3 regions of the Rhodococcus sovatensis genome follow, and region 2 is predicted to be linked to each of the others. Evidence: predicted binding sites of a transcription regulator. Region 2 holds the regulator's gene; each other region holds the start of a gene.
The links. Region 2 encodes LexA, which represses DNA repair genes until DNA is damaged. Its sites were predicted from a motif close to CGAACANNTGTTCG; they were not measured.

Region 1 (6,852 bases), 1.6 Mb from region 2:
CGTGTCGCCACGGCTGGAAGTGGTCGCTGACCGTCGCGGAGTCCATTCCGTGCTGCTCTGCGAGAACGCCGAGTTCGACGAGCTCCCGCGGACCGAACTGTTCCGCCGACGCCTTGTATCCGAGTTTCAAAGCCTTCGCCACGCGCTGCTTCCTCTCTAAGACCGCTAAGTGTTCCGATTGTGCACTCTGCGTCGAGATGCCCGACACACTGGACCGACTACTTGATTCCCAATACCGTGACTACGGCCGCCAGCACAGCGATGGCTCCGATCCCGACAGCGAAGATCCAGAGGTCTTTGGCCTCGGGCATCGGTGCACCGGTTTCGAGGGCTTTACGAACCTGCAGCCATCTCCGAAGCCCGACCATCGATGCGGATGCCGCCATCACGATCAACACGAGACCGAGCGTCGTCCTGACCCATCCAGTGCTGAAGTCGGGAACAAGATGTACGACGGCTATGCCGCCGGCGAGCAGTCCCAACGACGTGCGCATCCACGCGAGAAACGTCCGTTCGCTGGCGAGGGTGAAGCGCTCGTCGGGACGGGTTTCCGGTGAGTCGGCCACCACTCCATCATGCCGGTCCACCGTCGAGACTGCTCGTGGGCGTGCGCACCAGCGTCAGCAGCGACCTCTCGCGAAGCTCGAATCCAATCGACAAATACAGGCGGATGGCGCTTTCGTTCGAGGCCGACGCGTGCAGAAACGGTGTTTCCCCGCGTTCGCGGATACCGTGGCCGACGGCCCGAACGAGCTCGGTTGCCAGCCCCCTCCCCCGATAGGCAGGGTCGGTGCACACGGCGCTGATCTCGGTCCAGCCGGTCGGACGCATCCGTTCACCGGCCATCGCGGCGAGCCTGCCACCCTCCCTGATGCCGAGGTACGTGCCGAGCTCGTGGGTACGCGACAGGAACGGGCCGGGTTTGGTCTGCCTGACGAGTTCGAGCATGTCAGGGACGTCCGACGCCCCGAGTACGACTGCATCGGGGTGCGGTCGAGTATCGAGGTGGTGACCGACGAGCTGTACCAGTTCGAATCGATCGACGATGTGCCAGTGCGCGGGAACACGATGGTCGACGCCGCGCAGGGAGACCACTTGACCGGGACCGAAAAGTTCCACGATGTCATCGAAGTCCGCGTCCTCGATGACGGGCGGGTGGCCGAGAAACGGTGAAATTTCCGGATCGAAGCGCGAGGTCTTGCCGACGGTCTGCGCGAACCGCGAGTGTGCTCCCCGCAGCGACCCCCGGATGGGGTCGTCGAGTGGGTGGATGTCGGGTTCGCCGATGGACTGCGTACTCACCGTCCGCCTCTCATTGTCGTATTCCGCGCGAATCAGCATGCAGCTGCCTCGCGAATATGCCTCGAATCCGAGGAATCCATAGAAGCATGGACGTGCACGACTGATGACCACCGACCGAGCAGGAGCATCGTCACATGAGCGACAACGTCTACCGCGTCACCGAGATCGTCGGAACCTCGAGCGAGAGCAGCGACGATGCCGTGCGCAAGGCAATCGCACGCGCGAACGCCACGCTGAAGAACCTGGACTGGTTCGAGGTCGTCGAGACCCGGGGCCACATCGAAAACGGTGCTATCGCGCACTTTCAGGTTACGGTGAAGGTCGGCTTCAAGCTGGAGTGACGAGGTAGTTTCGACGTGTCCCACTACTGATGCCGGTCAAGGGATCAGAATGAACTTTCCGCGCGGGTGCTCCGATTTCAGTGCCTGGTGCGCCTCGGCTGCCTGGTCGAGCGGAAAGGTCTTGGCGATCTGAACCGTCAATTCGCCTGCGCCAGCCAAGTTCACCAAATCGAGGCGAGCCGCCTTGCGCCGCTTCGCGCTTTCTCCGTCCCCACCCCCGACCGACACGAAGCCGTCCTCGGTAGCGCGCCCCATCGCCGCGATAGTGACGATGCGCTTCTTGTCGGCGACCAATGCCAACGACACGTCCACCGCCTCGTCCGTGCCCGCGGTGTCGATGGCGACGTCGATACCGCTGGGCGCGATCTCGTGGATTCGATCCAGCAGACCGTCGCCGTATTCGACCGGCTCCGCACCGTAGGCGCGCAGCGCATCATGGTTGACGGCACGCGCAGTGCCGATGACGCGGGCTCCGCGCGCCTTCGCTTGTTGAACGACCATCGATCCGACACCACCCGCTGCACCGTGCACGAGCACGGTGTCCCCCTCCGATACGCCGGTCACTTCGAGGGTGTCGAACGCGGTGCCCGCTACCGCGAGCAGACCGGCTGCAACTTCCCAATTCAGTGTCTTCGGCTTCGGCAGTACGGCTTCGGCCGGTACCAAGAGCTTTTCGGCGTACGTCCCTTGCGCGCCCGACACGATTACCTCGTCGCCCACGGAAACAGGACCACCCGGACCTGACGAGTTGTTCCCCACCGCGACCACGACACCACTTGCCTCGCTACCGAGGTGCAGGGGAAGAGTCGAAGGATCCGTCCCGAATGCCCCGCTGTACGACTTGTAGTCGAACGGGTTCACGCCGATCGCCTTGACCTCGACGAGTACCTGACCTGCCGCGGGTGCGGCGACAGCCTCGTCCACGATGCGTACGACTTCCGGTCCACCGAATGCTGTTGCTACCGCCACTCGCGTCATGCTCCGACCAACTTTCCCGCGGCGCGGATTGTTCCCGAAGTGGCTCTCGAATCCTGCGAGGTTCGAGGCGGTGTTCCTCGCTGAACCCTTGCGTTCGAACAGGTGTTCGAGTAGTCTTCGTGTTATGGGGATGCCGGGGGGCGATATGGACGAGTGGCGACGCGAGACCGAGTTGGGTGTGTCGAGCTTGCTGGTCGGCTTGTCCGATGCCCGGCGTGCTGAGAATGTTGCGTCGGCGGTCCTGGTTCGTCGGTTGTACGGTCTTGTCGATTTCCGGGTGTGTGCGGAGGCGGAGCTGTTCGATGCCGGTGGGGATGCCGATCTTGCGCGTGCGGAGAGGGCTGCTGAATGTGAAGCAGCGGTGGCGCTGTCGCTGTCTCGGACGGTCACGCGGGAGATGATCGTGGTCGGTAAGCAGTTGGCGTGGCGTCTGCATGGGGTCGATGCTGCGTTCGCTGCGGGTGATCTGGATTATTCGCGGGTGCGGGCGATTGCGTTGACGTTGGTCAAGGCCAGTGATGAGACGGTGCAGGCGATCGAGGCTGATGTGCTGGCTGCAGCGTATCGCTGCAATGCCAAGGCGCTGCGTGAGCGGGTGTGGAGTCGGTGGATCGACCATGACGACGCCGAGGCGAACGCGGCACGAAAGGCTGCCGAATCCGAGGAACGGTGCGCGAGCATCAAGCGATGCGATGACGGTATGGCGAGTTTGTTTGCGAAGATGACGGCGCTCGAGGGCGCCGAATGTGACTCCCTTCTCGAGGAGTTGGCCGGGACTGTGTGTTCGCGTGATCCGCGGAGCAAGAAGCAGTTGCGTGGGTATGCGTTGATTGCGCTGATTCACCGTGAGGATGTGATCGCGTGCCTGTGTGGCCATCAGGGGTGTGCGGTCGGTGGTGCTGCGGATTTGATGAAGCCTCGCCGTACGCATCTGCTGCAGATCATGATCAGTATCGAGTCGCTGCTCGGATTGTCCGGTGACCCGGCCACTCTCGGTGATGGGACCGTCCTCGATCCGGAGACCGCGCGCATGATCGCCGGTGATGCTCGATGGCAGGTCTTTCTCACCGAAGTGCTCGACGCTGCCCGGGCACAGGCGAGCCCCGACGCCGCCCCCGAGCCCGAGTCCGTGACCGAGACCGAGACCGAGCCTGCGCCCGCGCCCGAGCCCGAGCCCGAGTCTGGTGGTGGTGTCGCCAATTCCGGGTCGGCCGGTGGACCGCGTGCGTTCCGGATCATCGCGCGGGGCCGGGTTCGTCCTGCCGCGTCGCTTCCCGATCCGACACTCGGACGAACTCGTTCACCTGTGGCAGGAGGTGCTGGGCGTGCACGGTCCTCCGCGGGTGGTGAGGTGGCACTGTCGGAGGCTATTGCTGCTTTCCTCGCCGCAGCCGCCGCGGATCCGTCACTGGCGGCGGGGAGTGACCCGGACGGTCACGGCGGTATGACCGAACCACCGCCGGGGGCACTGACGTACCGGCCATCGGCAGAACTCGTCGCGCTCACGCGCGCAACATATTGCACGTGCACCTTCCCGGGCTGCAGTGTGCCCGCAGCCCGATGCGACATCGACCACATCGTCGCGTTCGACCACAACGACCCGGTCGCCGGCGGCTGGACGATCCAGTCGAATCTGCAACCACTGTGCCACTACCATCACCAAGCGAAAACACTGAAGCTGTGGGCCGCAGCACGATTGAACGGAGACGGAATCTTCTGGACCTCATGTTCAGGTCTACGCAGGATCACACCCTCGACGTACGGGTCGGTGATGGTTCCGGACGATTTCGTCCACAACCGGCCCTCGTCACCGTCACCGGACCCCGCGACCGATCACTACTACCAACACGTCGCTGACCCATGTGCTCCCGAGGAGGCGGCAGCGGCATCTGTTCGCGAGCGACCCGCCGATGACCTCTACGAACCCACCTGGTGGGAAACCAACATCGGCGAGAACAGCGAGTGGGGCGATCTGATCGACACCGACAGAGCAGCCTTCGTGCCCTCACTCGGCGATATCGCCCGACTCGAGGACCCGAAAGCCCGCGAAGAAGCGATCTTCCTCAGAGAACGGTTTCTCGAACACCGAGCCATCGTCACAGCACGCGACCGCTACCGCTACCCACCATTCTGAACAGCCACCGAACCTACCCGCCGCGTCAACAGCCATGCCGCCAGAGCGCACACAGCGATCGTCGCGAACGCTGCCACGTCGGCCACAACGAGCGCTGCCTGCGTAGGTCCGATGGCCACCCAACCGAATTGCCCCGAGTACGCCGTCCACCCCACATCCGCTGTATACGGAACGACGATCAACACCGGCGCGAGAAGCGCAGGGACCGCAACACCACCCGGCGCAGGCAAACTGGAAGCGAGCACAAACGCCGCAACGGACGGCAGCGCAATCGCGACGAGGCCCTCATCCGCGAGTCCGACACCGGCGACGACGGCGAGAAGCCCGATTCCGACGACCGGTTTCGGCCACCTCCACCCCGCAAACAGCCCGGGGAGTGAAGTCGACACAACGACCACGACCAGCCATCGGTCGGTCACGAAGACCGGTTGCGGATCGACCGCCGCGATCGCGAGACCGGCAACCAGAACCAGCCCCGTCGCCCGGGGTAGCCACACTGCACCTCCAACCACCGCAGCGACGACGACCGACCAGGCAACCGTCGCCTGCCACGTGGCGCCCGGATAGCTGCGGTCATCGATCGAGAGCCCAAAGACCCAGTGCACTAGCAGCATGAGGGCGGGAAGAGCAAGACCGACAATCAGGGCCCGCAGCTCGCTCGCCTCGACCCGCAACCGAACCGGCAAGCAGAGCAAGGTGAAACCCACCGTGGCAGCCAGGAGTAGCCACATCGTCGACGAACCGAGACCCTCACCGTCCGGCAAGTAATCCGCATATCGCCGCGGCGTCGTACTGACGGGGCCGAGCGAACCGAGCAGCACACCAACGGCAAGCGCGGCCTGCAGGCTCCTTCGCGACGTGCACAGCACGAGGAGCCCGCCCAGTATCAGCCCCGCTCCTGTTCCGCTCGCGAACAAGCCTGGCGTCCCGGAGATCAGCAGCGGAACCGACACCAGCGCAGCCCCAGCCGCCACAGACCCCGCCACGCCAGCCCCAGCCGCCGTCCCGGCGCGCGAGAGCACCACTACTGCCAACACCGCCACGACCGCAGCCAGAGCTGCAGCCGCGGTACTGCCGAGATGCGGGAGATCTTCCGATCCGCGTTCGTTCAGGACCATTCCGACCACCGCGCCACCACATGGCACAGCCAGGTACTCGAACCTGAAATTCATCAGACCATTAGACGCTCGATGATTTGAAACCTTCTTCCCGGTCTATTGGGACGGCATCATCGGCCCATGGCATCCGTAACAACAGAATGGCATGTGGACGCTGCATGCCACGGCGAAAGCTCAGACGTGTTCTTCTCCCCGTCGGGAGAAGGCCGGAGCGCGCGACGACGGCGGGAGGACCAGGCGAAGGTTCTGTGCGGCCAGTGCCCGGTCATCGCACAGTGCCAACAGTTCGCCCTCGCCACCAACGAACCGTTCGGTGTCTGGGGCGGAATGACCGCACGCGAAAGGGCGCTGAGACGGGCCGCACTCAAGAGAGCCGGCTGAAAGGGACACCGAGTAGCGCACAATGGACTGGTGAGCTCACAGGACGAACCGCAACAGTGGACCTACCTCATGGACATGGACGGCGTTCTCGTCCACGAGGATCACCTCATTCCAGGAGCCGACGCATTCTTGGCCGAGCTCCAATCGAACGACATACCGTTCATCGTGCTGACGAACAACAGCATCCGAACCCCGCGTGACCTGCGTGCACGGCTGGAGCGCAGCGGCCTGAACATCCCCGAGAAGTCCATCTGGACATCGGCACTCGCTACCGCTAATTTTCTCGGCAACCAGCGCCCCGGTGGTAGCGCCTATGTCGTCGGAGAGTCGGGTTTGACCACAGCCCTCCACGACATCGGCTACGTACTCACCGACTCCAGTCCCGATTACGTCGTGCTCGGCGAGACACGCACCTACTCGTTCGAGGCGATCACCACGGCAATTCGTCTCGTCGAGAAGGGCGCACGGTTCATCGCCACCAATCCCGACGCCACCGGCCCATCCCGCGAGGGCTCGCTACCGGCCACCGGATCGGTCGCGGCGCTGATCACCAAAGCAACAGGAAAAGAGCCCTACTACGTCGGGAAACCGAACGCAT
Region 2 (6,852 bases):
CCGCGCCGCCGTGCACGCGACGTACGACGCCGAGCCGGTCGAGAACAGCGAGATCTCGACGAACCGTTTCGGTAGTCACGCCGTAGGACGCAGACAAGTCGGCCACGGAGACCCGCCCACAGGAAGTGATGAGTTCCGCAATAGACCGCTGCCGTTCTTCTGCGTACACCTGCGCCTCCCGTCTGAACTATGTTGGTTTATGTTGTTTTACGCCCGTATCTGTTGACATGTCAAGAGCAAAGAGTAATCTCAGTCACAACAGTTCGATTTCAGTCGGAGGATCACAGTCCGGCTGACATCACATTCGAGTTCCAGGAGGACGCATGACGGGATCGCTACGAGCGGAGACACAGGGGACCGGGACGCCGCTGTCGGGTGCTTCGATGCTGCACGGCACCCCTGTCGTACCTGGCATCGGCTTCGGCCCGGTCATCAGACCAGGCCGCCGTCCCGACGTACCGGTCGACACCACGGTCGTCGACGAGGCTGCGCGTGGCACCGAACTGGAACGGTTCAGGGAGGCGGCGTCGGTGGTTGCAGGCCGTCTCCGCGGCCGGGCAGAGCTTGCCACCGGCGCGGCGTCCGAAGTGCTGTCGGCGAACGCTGCGATGGCGCAGGACCGCGGATGGCTCAAGGCGGCGGAGAAGCTGATCTCCGCCGGCACTCCGGCAACGTCTGCGACGGATGCTGCCACCGAGAAGTTCGCAGCTATGTTCCAGAAACTGGGCGGTCTGATGGCCGAGCGCGTGACGGACCTGCGCGACATTCGCGACCGTGTGATCGCCGAGATTCTCGGAGTCCCCGAACCAGGTGTGCCGACACCGACCGTTCCATCGGTGTTGTTCGCCGACGATCTCGCTCCGGCCGACACTGCAGGCCTCGATGCGACCCTCGTCGTCGGGCTCGCGACGTCGTTGGGCGGACCGACGAGTCATACTGCGATCATCGCCCGTCAGTTGGGGATACCGTGCGTTGTTGCCGTAGCGGGCCTCGACGACGTGCAGGAGGGAACGTCGGCGGTCGTCGACGGAATCACCGGGGACATCGTTCTCGAGCCGGACGCCGTACTTGCTGCGGACGCCGTAGAGACAGACCGTGCCGAATTGGATCGCGTCTCTCGGTGGACCGGTCAGGGGTCGACGTCCGACGGTCATGCAGTCGACATTCTCGCCAACGTCCAGGACGGTGCCGGTGCGCGAGCCGCCCGCAAGACCGCGGCCGCCGGAATTGGACTGTTCCGCACCGAACTGTGCTTCCTCGACCGAGATGTCGAGCCGACCGTCGACGAGCAGGCCGAGATCTACGGGCAGGTTCTCGAGGCATTCGACGGACACAAGGTCGTCGTCCGCACCCTCGATGCAGGATCGGACAAGCCGCTTCGGTTCGCCAACCATGCCGACGAGGCAAACCCAGCGTTGGGGATCCGCGGTATCCGAATTGCAGAGCAGGACAGAGGAATTCTGTACCGCCAGCTCGACGGCATCGCCGCTGCCGCTGCAGCGACCGGATCGTCTCCATGGGTGATGGCGCCCATGATCGCTACCGCGGCGGAAGCCGCAGCGTTCGCCGCCGATGCGCGAGCCCGCGGTTTGAAGCCCGGCGTCATGATCGAGATTCCAGCCGCGGCGCTTCTCGCCGAGCACATCCTCGAGCATGTCGACTTCTTGTCGATCGGCACGAACGACCTCGCGCAGTACACGATGGCGGCCGACCGGATGTCCTCGCAGCTCGCATCGTTGACCGATCCTTGGCAACCCGCCGTCATAGCGCTCGTCGCTCACACCGCCAAGGCGGGTGCCGCAGCAGGAAAGCCGGTTGGAGTATGCGGCGAGGCAGCTGCAGATCCGCTGTTGGCGTGCGTTCTCGTCGGTCTCGGCGTCACGTCCCTGTCGGCGGCCTCGGCGGCGGTGGCTCATGTCGGAGCGAAGTTGTCCTCGGTGACGCTGGCACAGTGCATCGACGCTGCGGCCGCCGCATTGAAGACGGACAGTTCCACGGCAGCGCGTGCTGCCGCTGCTGCTGTATTGAACTGACTGCTGTATCGAACTGGCTGCATTGCGGATTCGGCTTCGCACTAGGATCGCTTCCTTGTGAGTCGAAATTTCGGATGGACCCTGCACGGGGACGGTAGAACGCCCTCTGCGGGCGCAGTGGTTGCACCCGACGAGCGGTTGACTTGGCCGCGCACCATCGGGATCGGTATGCAGCACGTCATCGCGATGTTCGGTGCGACCCTGCTCGTTCCGACGGTTACCGGGTTCCCGGTCACCACCACGTTGCTGTTCTCGGGCATCGGAACCGCGCTCTTCCTGATCATTACGCGCGGCCGAATTCCGAGCTATCTCGGCTCCTCGTTCGCGTTCATCGCGCCGTTGAGTGCCGCGCAGGCAGATGGTCCGGCAGCACAGCTCGGCGCTGTGATGTCCGTCGGAATCGTGCTCGCAGCTGTGGGTTTCATCGTGAAGTTCGCCGGCGGCCGAGTCATCGAAGCCGTCATGCCGCCCGTCGTCACAGGCGCAGTCGTGGTGCTCATCGGACTCAATCTGGCTCCTGCGGCAACCTCGTCCTTCGAGGCTCAGCCGCTGGTTGCAGTCGTCACGTTGCTCGCGATTGTGGTGGCGACCGTTGCTGGTCCCGGTTTGGTCGGGCGCCTCGGAATCCTCGTCGGCGTCATCCTCGGTTGGATCTTCGCCGCCGTGATCGGACAGATCGACCCGGCCAAGCTCGACGCGATGCGCGCGGCCTCCTGGGTCGGGATTCCGGAGTTCCGCGGCCCGACGTTCGAACTGTCTGTCGTACTCATCGCATTGCCGGTGGTGATAGTCCTCGTTGCCGAGAACGTCGGTCACGTCAAGGCCGTCTCGGCGATGACCGGCAAGTCACTCGACGACCTCGCCGGCGACGCACTCATCGCCGACGGTCTGGCGACGACACTCGCCGGTGCCGCAGGCGGATCGGGTACGACCACCTACGCCGAGAACATCGGTGTCATGGCGGCCACGAGGGTCTACTCGACCGCCGCGTACTGGGTCGCTGCTGCAACTGCCATCGTGCTGGCCTTCTCGCCGAAGTTCGGTGCCCTGGTATTCACCGTGCCCGACGGGGTCATCGGCGGAGCAACCCTGGTTCTCTACGGACTGATCGGCTTGCTGGGTGTACGTATCTGGACCGACAGCAAGGTGGACTTCACCGATCCGGTGAACCTCACCGTCGTCGCTGCCGCGTTGGTGGCAGGGATCGGCGACCTGACGCTGACGATCGGTTCGGTCGAACTCGGCGGAATCGCCTGGGGTTCGGTCGGAATTCTCGTGGGGTATCCAGTGATGCGCGCCCTGAACCGTCGAACTGCTCGCTAGTTCGGTCACCGATCACGCACGGCTCGGTCATCGACCAGGTCCGCGGGGTGGTCGTAGGGTTCTCCTAATGCCAGTTTTCGTACTGGACAGCATCGAAGGAGTGAATCTAGTGGACCGCACACTGTTCGAACCGGAGCACGATCTCTTCCGCGAGTCGTACCGCAAATTCCTCGACCAGCATGTCGCTCCGAATCACGCGCGGTGGGAGGAGCAGAACATCGTCGACCGCGACGTCTGGGTCGAAGCAGGTAAGCAGGGATTCCTCGGAACCGCAGTGCCAGAGGAGTTCGGCGGCGGCGGGGTCAAGGACTTTCGCTACAACGCCATCCTCACCGAGGAAACTACCCGCGGCGGGTACAGCGGGATCGGGTTCACACTTCACAACGACGTCGTCGCGCCGTACCTGATCGATCTGTCGAACGACGAGCAGAAGCAGCGATGGCTACCCGGGTTCTGCTCGGGCGAATTGATCACGGCGATCGCCATGACGGAACCTGGCACCGGTAGCGACCTTCAGGGCATCAAGACTCGTGCGGTGCGCGACGGCGACGAGTGGGTCCTCAACGGCTCCAAGACTTTCATCACCAACGGTATCAATGCCGATCTCATCATCGTCGTCGCATGTACCGACCCCGAGAAGGGCGCGCAGGGCTTCAGCCTCCTCGTCGTCGAGCGCGACATGCCTGGCTTCGAGCGAGGTCGCAATCTCGACAAGATCGGCATGAAAGCGCAAGATACCGCCGAACTCAGCTTCACCGACGTTCGAGTTCCTGCTGCGAACCTACTCGGCGACGAGGGCATGGGGTTCATCTACCTGATGCAGAATCTGCCTCAGGAGCGGCTGTCGATTGCGGTGGTCGCCGCGGCAGCGATGGAGTCTGCACTGGACATGACGATCCAGTACTGCCGAGACCGTAAGGCTTTCGGAAAGTCGATCGGCAAGTTCCAGAACACACGGTTCGTCCTCGCAGAACTCGCGACGGAGACCACGGCCACCAGAATCATGGTCGACAAGTTCATCGAACTGCTCAACGCCGGAACGCTCACAGTCCAGGAAGCCGCCATGGCGAAATGGTGGACGACAGAGAACCAGGTCCGGCTCATCGATAGGTGCCTGCAGTTGCACGGTGGGTACGGCTACATGAAAGAATACCCGATCGCCAAGGCGTACATGGATTCTCGTGTGCAGACGATCTACGGCGGTACAACCGAAATCATGAAGGAGATCATCGGTCGAGGACTCGATCTGTAACCTTCGATCAATACGAGAACGGCCCGCAACTCCTCTGGTTGCGGGCCGTTCTCGTATCGGGTCAGAGCTTGCGCATCACCGTTACGACTTTGCCGAGAATGGCAGCGTCGTTGCCCGGAATCGGCTCGAACAGTGGGTTGTGCGGCATCAGCCACACATCGCCCTTGCTGCGCTTGAAGGTCTTCACCGTGGCTTCGCCGTCGATCATCGCGGCCACGATGTCGCCGTTGTCGGCTACGCTCTGCTGCCGGACGACCACCCAATCGCCGTCGCAGATCGCTGCGTCGATCATCGACTCGCCGACGACTTTGAGCAGAAACAGCGAACCCTGCCCGACGAGCTCGCGGGGGAGTGGAAACACATCCTCCACCGCTTCCTCGGCGAGGATCGGTCCGCCGGCTGCGATTCTTCCCAACACCGGTACGAAGGTCGGCGTCGGAAGCTGATCTCCGTCCGGGGCCGAGCCGTCGGCCACAGCTGCCGCGTGGTCGGCCTGTACCTCGTCGAGTCCTCGGACGTCCACAGCTCGCGGACGATTCGGATCCCGACGAAGAAATCCTTTGCGTTCCAGCGTGCGGAGCTGGTGTGCGACCGACGAGGTCGAGGTCAGACCCACCGCGTCGCCGATCTCACGAATACTGGGTGGATATCCACGCTCGGTGACCGACGCCCGAATGACTTCGAGGACCTTGCGCTGACGTTCGGTCAGGCCGGCGTTGATATCGGTGCCTTCGCCCTCGAATGCTTTCGCGGTCGGGACAGCGGCCGGTTTTCCTGCCGACTTGGTCGTCGACTTCGCCGACCCTGACGAGGTCTCGTCCTTCATTCGTGGGTCCTCCTGGTCGTACGCGCGTTCGTCGCGGTCTCGACAATGTGTAGCGGATGAAAATTTCGACCGCCTGAACGCGTGGGGTGGATGTGACGTGTGGTTTCTGACACGAATCTAGCCCGAAAATGCCTCGTGATCAAACATCTGTTCGATCCGTGTCGCGTTTTCTGCTGACTTTGTCGGAGTCGCGTGATAGAACTTCGAACAAGCGTTCATCGAACGCCTGATCGAATAACGGGTTCGATCGCGTTCGACACCACGGAGGTTCCGATGACTATCTTGACCGACCACCGCCTCTTGACCGACCACCGCCTCTTGACCGATCACCGCACCCAGGTTGCTGCGCCTGTGCGCAACAGACGCCGCGCGACGCACGAGCGTCGGCGCTACGTTCTCGGCGCTGCCCCACAGGGCGGTTCACACGGGTCGTCCGGTGCCTGCGTGGACCGGGCACACCGTGACGAGAAGATCTCGTGGACAGCAATGGTGGTAGGCGTCCTGGTTACTGCGCTGGTGATTCTGGGATTCGTCGCAGTGGCGAATCTTCGCGCGGCCTCGATCGACTCGGCATCCACTCCTGCTGTAAACACAGTCGAACAGGGTCAGCTGCTTACCGTTCCTGCTTTGCCGTAGTCGACGTTCATGGCAACTCAGACGGTCGCTCCGTCGCGCCAGGCGCCTCGCTTGCTGGGCGATCGAGTTGCCTACGTGACGCTCCGAGTATCCTCGAAGCCTGCACCTCTCGGGAGTGATCGGGGAGCGTGCGACGGCTACGACGGAGGCGCACACATGCATTGCCCGTTCTGCAGGCATCCGGACTCTCGCGTGGTGGATTCGCGTGAAGCCGACGAGGGGCAGGCAATCCGTCGACGGCGATCGTGTCCGGAATGCGGCCGCCGATTCACCACCGTCGAAACGGCGGTGCTTGCAGTCGTCAAGCGTAGCGGCGTTACCGAACCTTTCTCACGGGACAAGGTCGTCAAAGGTGTCCGGCGGGCGTGCCAGGGCCGCGACGTGGACAACGATGCGTTGAACCTTTTGTCCCAGCAGGTCGAAGACGCAGTTCGCGCCTCAGGTTCCGCTGAGATCCCCAGCCACGAGGTGGGTTTGGCAATCCTCGGTCCGTTGCGGGATCTCGACGAGGTCGCATACCTCAGGTTCGCGTCGGTGTACCGATCCTTCAGTTCGGCCGAAGACTTCGAGAAGGAAATCCAAGACCTTCGTGCGCACCGCGAGTCGTCCTCGGTCGACTAGTTTCGCCGAGCTCAGTTCCGGCCAGCAGCATCGATAGCCTTGAGTACTCGTTTCTCCGAGACCGGGTAGGCCGTGCGAATGCTCTGGGCGAACAGCCCGACTCGCAGTTCCTCGATCATCCAGAAGATGTCGAGAACGGGCTTGGTGTGAAGTCGCGACTC
Region 3 (6,852 bases), 1.1 Mb from region 2:
TCGGGTCGAGCACCTGCGTGTATTGCGCGCGTACGCAGGCCCAATGATCTCTCGCTCATCGCTCAGTCCGTTTCGAGTCGTGTGTGGAGTACTCGACGGGATTGGCTGCGGCTTCGCGGGTAGCCGTCGTGACCGAACCCAGATGTGACAGAGCTGTGGACATAGTTGTCCCCTTCGTGAGTGCTTGTGAACCGGACCGATTGGTTGGATCAGAACCGGCAACAACCGGAAGTGCACACGAGGGCGAAATCGACAGTGCGACGCCTGACAAGCACTACGGCTGTCACATGAGTCGCGGTCACGAGTGCGACAGTAGCAGCATCACTGGAAGGTTCTCGGGTCCACGGGCATCGCCAACGTAGTGAGGTCCCCGTTGTCGGCGGACCTGACCACGACCGGCATGTCCGGGCCGCTGATATCGATCATGACGTCCGGACCCAGCGCCGACGCTACGGCGGGATACAGAGTCGTCACCGCGAACGCCAGGTCGATCGACGCTCCCGTGGTCGTCGCCTCGATGTCGGAATGTGCGGTCGAACCCGGTGCCGATACCCGTACGCAGTCCACCCCCACCGCCACGTTCAGATACTTGTTCTCCTGGTTTTCGATCGACTTCTGCAGTGCAGCTTTGGACAGCACGACGCGGGTCGTCACCTTGGGCAGCGAGTCCAGCATGGACCGATAGTTCGGAAACTCCTCCTGAAGCGTTCTGCAATGTCTGTCGGCAGGTTGAAAGTCGACACCGGACGGTCCGATGCTCAGGTTCACCCGATGCTGCTGCCGAACTGCAGGCAAAGCCGACCGGAGATCGTCGCCGTCGATGAGAACCGACCATGTCGACGAAACCTGCTGCGCCACTTGAATCGTGCGGGTCGACAGCCTGAAACGATCGGTTGCAGTGAGGGTCAGAACATCGTCCTGCGCTTCCAGGTACACCCCTGCCAGCACAGGATGGTCGGGGTCATGCGCTGTCGCAGTGAGGATCTGCTCGACGGCGTTGGCAAAGATCGGTCCGTTCACAGTCATCATGGTTTTCCCTTTCTCGGGGTGGAGTGCTGCGCGTATGTCGCCTGCCGCCTGTCGAGCTCGGTGAGCGTCGTCGAACAGGATGTTGACGTGCTCGTCGATGTGCGCGGTGTCGCCGGCGAGGACACGCGCTACCTTGTCCAGCGGCATATCGATCTCTCGAAGACGCCTGACGGTCACGGCTTGCGCAACTTGTTCGGGTGCGTAGTAGCGATAACCGGTCGACTCGTCCACCCATGCCGGCAGCAGCACGGACGAATCTGCGTAGAAGCGCAGCGAGCCAGGTGTCAAACCCGTTGCGCGAGCGAATGCTCCGATTGTCATCAGTTCCGATGTGGTCACTCGTTCATCCTCAGGTCTCGGGTAACCCGAAGGTCAAGTGGGCGGTCATAGCTCGGGTGGGCTGAAGTAGTTGTTGCCGTGTGGGTCGGTGGTGCGGATGACGTCGTCGGGGAGTCGTTCGGTGGTCCACAGTTTGCTGGTTTTGAGGTTGTGGTGGGTGCGGCAGAAGGGGCCGAGGTTAGTGGCGATGGTCCAGCCTCCGTGTTCGGGGTTGCGGTGGTCGAATTCGACGATGTGGTCGAGGTCGCAGCGGACCGAGGGAACGGTGCAGCCGGGGTGTCGGCAGGTGGGATGCTGAGTGCGGACCCACTGTGCAAGGGTTGCGCTGGGGGTGTAGCGCAGCGCCCCGGGCGGCGGTGTGTGGTGTCCTCCGTGGCCGTCGGGGTATTCGGCGTGGCTATGAGTGGAATCGTCGGCGACGAGGGTGCGGTAGTGCTCGGCGAGGAGTCCCGCTGTCAGCCTCGGGAGAGTGCCGGCGGGTGGGTTTGTCTCTGTTGGGGTGGGTGGGTCCGGGAGGTGTCCGGCGGGCAGGGTTGTGGTACGCCCCACGACGAGGTCGGTTGTGGCGCTGATAGGTTCGGGCCCGACCATCTGAGCGAGGGTGTCGGGGTCGTAGATCATGCCGGTATCGGTATCGGTATCGGTATCTGTGTCGGGGTGAGGTTCGGGTTTGTTGTCGGTGTGGTTGTCGGTGTGGTTGTCGAGGGCGGTGCGGCGGCGGTCGTCTGCTCGTTGTTCGGCGTTCGGGGCATTCATGCGGGTCGGTAGTGAGGAGGTGTGCTGCTCGTGTTCGTTTGCGGCGCGGTCGAGGAACTCGGCCAGCGTTCTGCCCGCGGCAGTTCCCCCGCCCGTACTCATGCCCGTGCCTGTGCCGGTGCCTGTTGGGCGTGACTGTGCGCCGCAGGTGCAGGTGCAGTGCGGGGTGTGTGGTGGTTCGGGTTGTGGTGGTGGGTCGTGGTCGGTGAGGGTGTCGAGGTAGCGGCGGCTGGCGGTGAAGATGATTTGCCAGGTGGCGTCGCGGGCCATCTCGCGCAGGGTGGTGGGGTCGAAGTGTCCGTAGCCGTGCAGGTAGGCCGAGTGGTTGTGGATTCCGAGGACGGTTTCGAGGTCGGCGGTGATGTGGATCAGTGGTGTCGATGGCGGGGTGCTCATGCCGTCTGGGTGGCGGACGGCGTCGGGGAGTGGGCGTCCGCAGGTGCAGTGCCCGGCGTCGGGGGCTGCGGGGAAGGGAGTTCGAGAGCCGTCGCCCGGTCCCCCCTCACCAGAGCCACTGTCACCGGGTCCACCACCGCCAGGCTCGCCCTCACCCGGCCCACCATCGTCGGACCCACCATCGTCAGAGCCACCGTCACCACAGCCGCCCGGCCCACAGTCACCCGGTCCACAGTCACCCGGTCCACTGTCTTCGGACCTACTTTCGGTGGGGGCTGGCTCGGTTGCGAGGCAGTGGGGTTGTCCGCAGAGGCAGGTGAGGTGTCCGCCGCGGGTGAGGGCGATGAAGGCGTCGGATCTGCGGGTGTCGAGGGTACGGGGGTCTAGGGGGCATACGCGTGCGGTTTGGCTGTCGAGGAGTGCGGTGAGTTCGGCGGCGTCGGCCGCGCCGAGGACGGCGGACATGCGGGCCATTCCGCGTGGCAGTGGGGTGAGGCGTACTTTTTTGGTGGTGTTCGCGGCGCGTCTGCGGGCGCGGGTGTCGAAGTCGGGGTCCAGGGTGGTGATCATTCGGTCGATTTCGCGGCCGAGTCGTTCGCGGGTGAAGTGAGCGGTGGCGGCGACGATGTCGGGTTCGAGGGCGGCGAGGATTTCCGGTGCCGCGCCGAGCGTGTGGTCGCGGATGGTGCGGAGAATCTCCAGGCTGATGGCGCCGTCGGTGAACAGTTCTCGGTAGCAGGTTCTGCTACCCCACCAGACGTTCAGTGCGGACTCTAGGGTTCCGGGTGTGGTGGTAGTGGCGCAGGCGAGCTCGTTGATCGCTGAGGTGTGGGCGATACGGTCGGCGTCGAGGGAGCGTGGGATCGATTCGGTGTCGAAGCGTGCGATTCGGGAGTCGTAGAAGCGTTCGACAGAGGCGAGGTAGTGCGCGTGGGCGGCGTTGAAGGCTGTGTATGCGGAGACCGCTTCGTCGAGGCCAATCACATCGTCGAGCAGGGTGCCCTCACGCTCAGTCGCCGCCATGCTCGGTCACCTCCGCATTATTCGAATGTATGTTCGATTCGTGCAAGAACTGTAACCCACCCCACCGACACAGTCACCAAACCTGCACAGACGCACCCCCATTCGCGCGAATCAGCTCACATCCGAACCCCGTCTTGGGCTGATGCGGTTCCCGAACCAGCTCATACTTCAGACCAGCCGGTACATTCGATGGATGAGCATCGACTCCCCCGCCAAGCCCAAGCGTCGCACTGCTCGGTGGATCGCGGGGATTATCGCGGCGGTGATCGTGATCGCTGCAGGCGTCCTGTGGGTGGCGCCGAGCCGATACTTGCCATGGGACACGACGCCGTTCCCCGAGATCGACACGTCAGCCCTCACCTCCGAGCAGGCGACGGTAGTCGAGCTCGTCCGAGCCGAACACGAGCGGCAACGTCCGGGGACGTTCTATTCCGAGGGCGTCGACGAGGCGTGGTGCGCGAACTTCGTCAGCTGGATCATGAACGAGGCCGGACAACCGCTGAGCAACCCGAACTCGGGCAGCTGGCGAATCCCGGGGGTGTACACGCTCACGGAGTACTACCAGGCGCAGGGCAAGTTCGAACCGAAGGGATACGTCCCTTCGGTCGGCGATGTGGTGTTGTACGACAACAGCAGCTGGGTCGGCCAGCACACCAACATCGTCGTCGCGGTCGATGGCGACACCGCAACCACTGTGGGCGGCAACGAGCTCGGGAAGATTCGTGTCCACACCGTCGATGTGCTGTCCGACTCGGCGATCGTCGGATTCGGCACCCTCGCCTAGAACGCTCCCACCACACTCGCGGTGACTTTCGCTTCCCCACCGAGTCGGTACCTCCAGCAGATCGACTCGGATACGAAGGAGCACTCGACTGTGCCATCGAACTTCAGTGATGACCTGATCAGAAAGATGACCAGCGAGCAGCGCGCGGCAACGGTCGCGTTGCTCGACACCCTCACCGACGACCAATGGCGTCGGATGACTCTGTGCAGCGGATGGACCACCGAGCACCTCGCAGCTCACCTGTCGATGAGTTTTCGGATCGGCATGCCGCGTTTGGCGGTGGCGATGCTTCGCTCACGCGGCAACTTCGACAAGGCCGCCGACTCGCTCGCGCGCCGCGACGTGAACCGCATGACGAGGACCGAACTGGTCGATTCGTTGCGCGAGAATGTGACCACCGACTGGTCACCCCCGGGAGGTGATCTCGTCGATTCACTCTGCCACGACGTCATTCATGGACTCGACCTCACCGAGGGCCTCGGCGTCCCGTCGACGGCTACCCGCGAAGCGTTGCAAGTAGTACTGCAGACCATCAGGGACAGAGACCGTATCGCCTATTTCGGTGGCGATCTCGCAGGACGCACGCTCGTTGCCTCCGATGTCGACTTCCGTGTGGGAGATGGTCCGGAACTCAGCGCACCAGCAGCTACCGTCGTGTTGGTGTTGACCGGCCGGATAACCGTCGACGGGAACCTTCGCCGAACTCCGTAGAGCGCGTGAATCTACCCCAACAGCTTCTTCTGCACCTTGCCCATTGCGTTGCGAGGAAGCGACTCCACGACGCGGATTTCCCTGGGCCGCTTGTGGATCGACAGCTCGGACGCCACCAGATCTATCAGCACCTGCGACTCCACGTCGCTGCCGACCACGAATGCGACGATCCGTTGTCCGAGATCCTCGTCGGGAACCCCGACCACGGCCACCTCGTCGACGCTGGCGTGACCGAGCAGAACGGTCTCGATCTCACCCGCGCCCACGCGGTAGCCGCCGGACTTGATCAGGTCCGTCGATGCTCGTCCGACGATGCGGTGAAAGCCGTCGGGGTCGACGACGGCCACATCGCCGGTGTCGAACCAGCCGTCCTCGGTGAACGACTTGGCCGTCGCTTCCGGGTTGTTCAGGTATCCGTCGAACATCATGGGTCCGCGTACCTGCAGTGCTCCGATGGACTCGCCGTCGTGCGGCAGGATTTCCTCGTTCTCACCGCGCAACCGAGTCTCGACGCCTTTCACCGGCAGCCCCACCGAGCCCGGCCTGCGGTCGCCGTCGGCGCGGGTGCTGATCGTGATGAGGGTCTCGCTCATGCCGTATCGCTCGATCGGCGCCTGCCCGGTAAGAGCGCGCAGCTTCTCGAACACGGGGACGGGCAACGGTGCACTTCCCGAGACGAGGAGCCGTGCAGTGGACAGCGCGCGGGCGGAGTCCTCGTCGGCCGCAATCCGCGACCAGACTGTCGGCACACCGAAGTAGAGCGATCCGTGGGCTGCTGCGTAGAGCGCAGGCGTCGGCTTGCCTGTGTGAATCACCGGGCTTCCGACACGCAGCGGTCCGAGCAGACCGAGTATGAGCCCGTGCACATGGAACAGCGGAAGACCGTGCACGAGTGTGTCTTTCCACGTCCACTGCCAGGCCTCGGCGAGCGCATCGATACCCGCAGCGATGGCCTGACGGGACAGCAGCACGCCCTTGGGAGGACCTGTAGTGCCGGAGGTGTAGAGGACGAACGCTATCGACGACGGGTGCGGGTCTGGATAGCTGTGCCACGACCTGGCGTGCTGCCGGACGGGTAATACCTGCAGTCCTGCCGTGTCCTCCGGCGCCTCCCCCAGCCATGCCTGCGCGCCCGAGTCGCGCAGTATGTGCTCACGCTCTGCTGGGCCCGCATCCGGCGGGACAGGGACGACTGTGACTCCGGCGATGAGACAGCCGACAACCGCGAGCACGGTCTTGACCGACGGTGTCGCCAGCACAGCCAGTCGCTCTGCCTGGGCTATGCGCTCGGCGACCGACGTCGCGGCACCGAGAATGTCGGCGCGGGACAATGCAATATCGCCGATGGTGACGGCGTCGGGAATGTCCTCGCCGCGGGCGACGGCGAGTGGGTTCAATGAACGAAGCAGCACATGGCTACCGTACATACATGGATGCCGACGGAATCGACACCGGCGACTACGCCGAATACATGACCGTCCCCGCCGGAGACTTGCAGCCCGGCGTCTATCTCATCGGGACCGATGCGGAACAGGACGCGGACACCGAGGAAGAACTGGAGGACGACCTCGACACCGACGACGACCTGGACATCGAACATGTCACCGACGGTGCTCCGAGACTCGTCTACTCCGTCCAATCCGACGACTTCTGGACGCGAGTCGAGCTCGCCGACCTACGCGCGACGCAGATCTACGAAGAAGCACACGCTCGAAACCCGTCGACCAATACCGAACCCAAGCGATTCACGACGGTAGAGGCGTTCGGAAGCAACGAGCTCGTCTACATCCTTCGCATCAGGCGCGGAGGGTGGG

Region 1: a site for LexA is predicted at 2,717-2,730, ahead of WDS16_RS18270 (HNH endonuclease signature motif containing protein). Genes of this name have one in related genera too.
Region 3: a site for LexA is predicted at 3,566-3,579, ahead of WDS16_RS15980 (HNH endonuclease signature motif containing protein). Genes of this name have one in related genera too.

Annotation. Positions count from the first base shown of each region.
Region 1 is NZ_CP147846.1:3,936,465-3,943,316, forward strand. Features, by position in the region: gene fgd (glucose-6-phosphate dehydrogenase (coenzyme-F420)) at 1-142, opposite strand, end outside; gene WDS16_RS18250 (YidH family protein) at 219-566, opposite strand; gene WDS16_RS18255 (GNAT family N-acetyltransferase) at 574-1,302, opposite strand; gene WDS16_RS18260 (dodecin) at 1,437-1,643, shown strand; gene WDS16_RS18265 (NADP-dependent oxidoreductase) at 1,680-2,621, opposite strand; gene WDS16_RS18270 (HNH endonuclease signature motif containing protein) at 2,746-4,755, shown strand; gene WDS16_RS18275 (hypothetical protein) at 4,740-5,927, opposite strand; gene WDS16_RS18280 (WhiB family transcriptional regulator) at 5,994-6,254, shown strand; gene WDS16_RS18285 (HAD-IIA family hydrolase) at 6,324-6,852, shown strand, end outside.
Region 2 is NZ_CP147846.1:2,359,009-2,365,860, reverse strand. Features, by position in the region: gene WDS16_RS11005 (DeoR/GlpR family DNA-binding transcription regulator) at 1-169, opposite strand, end outside; gene ptsP (phosphoenolpyruvate--protein phosphotransferase) at 324-2,033, shown strand; gene WDS16_RS10995 (uracil-xanthine permease family protein) at 2,091-3,356, shown strand; gene WDS16_RS10990 (acyl-CoA dehydrogenase family protein) at 3,466-4,608, shown strand; gene lexA (transcriptional repressor LexA) at 4,670-5,434, opposite strand; gene WDS16_RS10980 (hypothetical protein) at 5,708-6,070, shown strand; gene nrdR (transcriptional regulator NrdR) at 6,227-6,691, shown strand; gene hrpA (ATP-dependent RNA helicase HrpA) at 6,703-6,852, opposite strand, start outside.
Region 3 is NZ_CP147846.1:3,462,658-3,469,509, forward strand. Features, by position in the region: gene WDS16_RS15970 (O-acetylhomoserine aminocarboxypropyltransferase/cysteine synthase family protein) at 1-59, opposite strand, end outside; gene WDS16_RS15975 (MerR family transcriptional regulator) at 322-1,368, opposite strand; gene WDS16_RS15980 (HNH endonuclease signature motif containing protein) at 1,414-3,543, opposite strand; gene WDS16_RS15985 (CHAP domain-containing protein) at 3,737-4,327, shown strand; gene WDS16_RS15990 (maleylpyruvate isomerase family mycothiol-dependent enzyme) at 4,418-5,038, shown strand; gene WDS16_RS15995 (acyl-CoA synthetase) at 5,050-6,450, opposite strand; gene WDS16_RS16000 (hypothetical protein) at 6,468-6,852, shown strand, end outside.